2 linked regions of the Zymomonas mobilis subsp. pomaceae ATCC 29192 genome follow. The main gene of each other region encodes a partner of the protein of the gene in region 2 in a complex. Links are inferred from orthologs where the notes say so. Each region holds a gene or a part of one and is shown on either strand. Other genes may lie near its edges.

Region 1 (2,827 bases), 1.6 Mb from region 2 along the record:
GTGGGAACATTGGCTTGCGTTCCCAAGGTGGCCAATTGTTCTTGCGCTGCTGGACGATGGACATCCAAAGACGCCATTAAAACACGTTTGTTGTCTTTTTCGGTAAGCTTTTTGCCTAATTTGGCAGAAGTCGTCGTCTTACCTGAACCCTGTAAACCTACCATTAAAATGACAGCAGGCGGATTGACCGCAAGATTAAGATCACTTGCCTCGGCACCCAGCATCTCAATCAGCCCATCATGGACGATTTTAACGACTTGTTGGCCTGGTGTTACCGATTTTAAAACATTTTGACCAATAGCTTGTTCTGTAATTTTACTAACAAAATCACGAACAACCGGTAAGGCAACATCCGCTTCCAAAAGGGCAATACGCACTTCGCGCATTGCTTGGCGGACATCATCCTCGTTAAGGGCACCACGACCACGCAGCCGATCAAAGACTCCGCTTAAGCGCTCGCTAAGACTGCCGAACATCGCCATCCCTTCCCGTATAAGCCGTAATGATAAGATTACGACAAGCTATCAAACCGATCAGAAGAATATTTCCGATACCTTGTAAAAAACTATATTTTACACCTTAAAAACGCAAAATACGCCGGTGGGCGAAAACTCGCTGACCGACGTGCGACATAAGGCTTATAATACAGATGTCTATCACAAAATTTCTGTCCTTTTACGGAAGTAGTCACTCTTTGGCAAGCGATACTCTCTTTTCTGGAAAAAATTAATATAATACATTGATATAAAAAGATTTTAATTTCTAAGTGTATAGGATTTATCTTGAAATTTTTGCTATGAAACTTTGATTTTTAGATAGATTCTGTCTGAAAAATATTTATGGAATCCATTTGATCTTCTATCAGACCGATTTCCTCAAAAACAAAAATCAGCTAGAGAGCCGATATGACTTTCTCTTTCCATAAAATGCATGGGCTTGGTAATGATTTCATCATTCTGGATGCCCGAAAAACGCCTATCCAAATGAATGCTGCGCGCGCGCAGGCTTTAAGTAACCGTCATACGGGTATTGGCTGTGATCAGCTTATCATTATCGGTACTGGTGACGAACAAGCCGATGTTTCGATGCAAATATGGAATGCTGATGGTTCCGAAGTCGAGGCCTGCGGTAATGCTACCCGTTGTGTGCCTGTATTTATCGGGCATGACGTCATAATCCGTACAGCCGCCGGTTTGCTCGATGCGCGTTTAGCGGATGAGGGCGCCTGTGTTGATATGGGGCAACCCCGTTTTTCATGGCAGGAAATTCCTTTGGAATATGCTATGGATACGTTGGCTCTGCCGGTTGCATGGGGAAATTTAAAACAGCCCACGGCTGTGAACATAGGAAATCCACATCTGGTATTCGTTGTTGAGGATGTCGATGCTATTGATTTTGGTCAATTAGGGCCAATTATTGAATATGATCCGTTGTTTCCCGAAAGGATCAACGTCAATATCGTTATGGTGGTGGGTAAAAATCACCTGAAAATGCGCACATGGGAACGCGGTGCCGGTTTAACACGGGCTTGTGGAACGGGGGCTTGTGCGACTTTTGCTGTCACTAAAAAACGGGGTCTCGTTTCGGGTAAAACCTTGATTGACTTACCGGGGGGGCAGTTACTTTTAAATGATAATGAAAAAGGGCATATTATTATGCAAGGGCCTGCCCAATATGTCTTTAAGGGTGAAGCCGACTGGGCTAATTTTTCATGAGTAAACCTGATATTATTACCTTAGGATGTCGTCTTAATATTGCTGAGAGTGAATCTATAAGGCAGTCCTTGATTAATAAAGAGAGTAGTCAGGATCTTATTGTTATCAACAGCTGTGCTGTGACGTCTCGTGCTGTCGCACAAACGCGACAAGCTATTCGCCGTGCACGGCGGGAACGGCCTGATGCTCGTATTGTCGTAACGGGCTGTGCCGCGCAAATTGATCCCGAAATTTTTGCCAAAATGCCAGAAGTATCCCGTGTTATCGGGAATATCGAAAAGCATCAAATCCAATCCTTTGCTTTTTCTGATCAACAATCTGATGAAGATCGGGTGCAGGTCGCGGATATTAACAGTTTAAAAGAAACGGCCCCTCATCTCATTACCGCTTTCAGTGAGCATAGTCGCGCTTTTTTAGAAATTCAGAATGGCTGCGATCATAATTGTAGCTTTTGTATTATTCCGCAAGGACGAGGACGCAATCGTTCCGCTTCCCGTGAAGAAATTATCCGCTGTGCAGAACGCTTGGTAGAAGCGGGTCACCAAGAATTAGTTCTCACCGGCGTTGATCTTACGTCTTATGGGGATGATTTATCGGAACAAGATACACTCGCCCATTTGATCGACCATCTGTTAACACAGATAAAAGCGCTAAAACGGATAAGACTTTCCTCACTCGATCCTAATGGGGTGGATGATTATTTGTTCGAATTAATCACGGGGGATGAACGGATTATGCCGCATGTCCATCTGTCCCTACAAGCAGGGGATGACCTGATTTTAAAGCGGATGAGACGGCGACATACCCGTGCCCAATCAATAGAATTGGTTTCTCGTCTAAAGGCAAAACGGCCCCAAATTGTAATTGGCGCTGATTTAATCGCCGGCTTCCCGACAGAAGATGAGCAGATGGCAAAAAACTCTCTTCAATTGATTGAAGATTGTGATATCGTTTTCGGGCATATTTTTCCTTACTCACCTCGCCAAGGCACGCCTGCTGCCAGAATGCCCCAAGTCCATACGGCTTTTATCAAAGAACGTGCCGGGAAGTTACGGGAAGCGGCGGCCAAACAACAACAGCTTTGGCTACAAAGCTTGATAGGTAGTCATCAA
Region 2 (2,866 bases):
AGCTCAAAAGTCTTGATATGAAGCCTTGCCAAATAAAATTGGATGAGTTTTGTAAGGAAAAATTGGTGGACGCACTTGGGCTCGAACCAAGGGCCCGCTGATTAAGAGTCAGCTGCTCTACCAACTGAGCTATGCGTCCACTATTTCCAGACTAAGCGGTTAGTCTGTGCCCGCGCTATTAACAAAAAAAAGCAGCTTTGCAAATCATTTTTTCAAAAAAGTAACTTTAAAACAGCTGTAGCCGCTTTCTTTCTCTAAAAAACGGCACACTACCGCTTTCTATTTTTTCTTTCCTAAAGAATAAGCAAAGGTAATACGACTTGTGGTATCCATAGGCTTGGTACCTGAGGAGACGTCTTTTTCATAATAGACGCTAAAGGAAATCTTCGTTGAAAGATTGCCAATCAGTTTAGTCTCAAGGGCTGTCGTCGAACTAGCGGTAATATCGCTGCTTTCAAAAAAGATAGAGGAATCTTCAGAAAGCGTTACAAGAGGGGATAGTTTCCATTTTGTCGTAAAGGAACCGCGCATGGCGGCGGTATCTTTAATGCGATGTCCCGAAGCTTCATTATCATCAATAAAAACAGTATGCCGGAAAGCTGGGCCGCCTTCAACTGCCAGGGCTAGATTCGGTTGATCGAACACCTTATAACCAACACCAGAACCCCCTGTAATACGGGTACGATAACCCAAAAACATATCACGCTCGAACAAAGCAAGTCCGTAGACATATAAGCGTTCATCGAATTTATAATGGGGTTGGTAAGAGGCTGTGAAACGTTCTGTCGAGGTAATCCCATAAGTACTTTGAAAATCGGCACGCGTTTTAATACTGTGGCTCCAGTTGATACCATTCCGATCTAAGGAAACAGCTCCATAAATAGCTGATTGACGGGTATTACCCGTCATCTTTGCTCCCCCTAACTCAACACTGCCTTTCCAATATTGAAACATATTAGAGTCGGCGACTTGGCGAAGTTGCTGCCGTTTTTTTTCAGCATCGCGGGCAGCCACTTTCGTTTTATAATCGGCCACCATAGCATCAATTTCGCCAGCACTATCCGGCACCGTTTTTTTTGCAATGAGGACAATCGCCTTCACTGTTTTGGGATCGTCCAAATCGAGCGCACGTGAAATCATTTGCTGAATAAGTTTAGGAGGCTCTTCAGCCAAAGCCTCGGTGGTTATGGCTGAAGATAGAATAAAGATACCCGGAGAAATTCCGAAAAGTAGCCAAGGCGAAGTTAGCCTGGAATGCAAATTTTCCCTCCCAAGATTGTGTATTCATTGGATTTTTGTTGAAAATTCTGAAAGTAATTTTTCGTAAAGAGGTTTCTTAAAATCAACAATGACATCGGGTAATTGTTTCGGCTCAATCCATTTCCATGCTCGAAATTCAGGTTTTTCCGTGTTGATATTAATATCTTCATCCCTGCCTAAATAACGTGCCAAGAACCATATTTGACGTTGCCCAACATATTTGCTTTTAAAAAAACCTGCCTGCATATCTTTGGGAAAATCATAACTCAGCCATTCTTTGGAACGGCTGATGATGGCCACCATACGTGCTGGAATATGGGTTTCTTCTTCTAATTCACGTAAGACACCGACTTCAGGGGATTCATTGGCTTCCAATCCGCCTTGTGGCATTTGCCATGCATCCTCTTTCATGTCATTCCGTGCTGCTACAAAAACAAGGTTATCCTTGTTCAATAACATAATGCCAGTACCGGAACGATATTCAAGTTTATCCATAGTAAAATCCCCTTTATGCTATAAGAATGAGGCTAAAATAACAAGAAAGAAAGCCTGTATTTACTAACAGAAATTAAATGATACCCTGCCATCCATTCTTATAATCTTGCTTTATCAGTTTTATAATATGCTCAGCCGCGTCTTTCGGTGAACGTAATAAATTTTGATCTTCATCCGGAAAAATGCGCTTCCGCGTATCAGTCGCCACAGGCTTTAATTCAGCTAAGGCGAGTTTGATAGTGTTTAATGCCTCATTCTCAGCACTGTAACATAAAAGCAGGCTCTCCATGGCGCGTTTAGAAGCCCTATAGCCCCCGCCATAAGCGTTTATGGAAGAATCTTCGGGAATCGTTAATCCAATGACACGAGCCGAAGCACTTTTTTGTAGTAAAGAATGAAAAGAACTTAATAAATTTTGTTGCGCTACAGCATTAACCGAAAGCATTTGTGTAAGAGAAGAGGACGATAGATCTGTAACAGAGGTAGGTGGATCAAAGCGTGCAGCGGCTAAAACCATAATATCAAGCGCTGGCCAGCGTCCTGCAACAGAAGCAGCAAGATGGCGACAACTGCCAAGATTGGTAATATCCATCGGCGCTATAGTCGCCGATCCCCCTTTTTGGTAAATACGTTCTTCCACATTTTCTAAATCACCCGCTGTACGAGCAACTAAAATAACATGGGCACCTGCTTCCGCTAAGGCTTCTGCAGTGGCGGCTCCAATCCCTCGACCTGCCCCGGTTACCAGGGCAATAGGGTGTGTAAAAGGAAGCTTAGTCATGCTTAGTCATATGCTAAGGAGATTGTTTTCATTCGATGAACAGAAACTTTTACTGTCAGCCTATAGGGCAAAAAGAAAGGGGCTAACTCTTAAAAGTTACCCCCTTATTCAACTGTATTTTTAACGGTGACAGCCCTTTAGGCGATAGCCACTTGTTCTGAAAGTTGAATCAGCTGTTCCGATGAACTTAATTCGCCCTGATCGGTAAGCGGGGTTGGATAAGCACCCGTAAAGCAAGCATCACAATATTGAGGATGTTCATTGTTACGTCCGGCCTCTCCGACCGCACGATAAAGACCATCCATCGAAATGAAAGCCAGACTGTCGGCA

Evidence for each region. The genes of interacting proteins can lie anywhere in the genome.
Region 1: the proteins of ZYMOP_RS08055 (region 2) and dapF are in contact, whole or in part, in a solved structure (PDB 5YGU), measured with the Escherichia coli proteins. The link is inferred for Zymomonas mobilis subsp. pomaceae ATCC 29192 from one-to-one orthologs.

Annotation. Positions count from the first base shown.
Region 1 is NC_015709.1:250,135-252,961, forward strand. The notes cover bases 6-2,810. They hold dapF (diaminopimelate epimerase), read left to right. Parts: upstream 6-905; coding sequence 906-1,715; downstream 1,716-2,810. Other genes in these bases: ffh (signal recognition particle protein), read right to left, coding at 6-476; mtaB (tRNA (N(6)-L-threonylcarbamoyladenosine(37)-C(2))-methylthiotransferase MtaB), read left to right, coding at 1,712-2,810. In the rest of the region: more of ffh, read right to left, coding at 1-5; more of mtaB, read left to right, coding at 2,811-2,827. UniProt on the Escherichia coli protein: Involved in the succinylase branch of the L-lysine biosynthesis and in the biosynthesis of the pentapeptide incorporated in the peptidoglycan moiety. Catalyzes the stereoinversion of LL-2,6-diaminopimelate (L,L-DAP) to meso-diaminopimelate (meso-DAP).
Region 2 is NC_015709.1:1,803,422-1,806,287, forward strand. Bases 21-2,864 are described here. They hold ZYMOP_RS08055 (RNA pyrophosphohydrolase), read right to left. Parts: upstream 1,756-2,864; coding sequence 1,285-1,755; downstream 21-1,284. Other genes in these bases: ZYMOP_RS08050 (DUF481 domain-containing protein), read right to left, coding at 280-1,260; ZYMOP_RS08060 (SDR family NAD(P)-dependent oxidoreductase), read right to left, coding at 1,829-2,536; purF (amidophosphoribosyltransferase), read right to left, coding at 2,674-2,864. Outside these bases: nicotinamide riboside transporter PnuC, read left to right, coding at 1-16; more of purF, read right to left, coding at 2,865-2,866. UniProt on the Escherichia coli protein: Master regulator of 5'-end-dependent mRNA decay.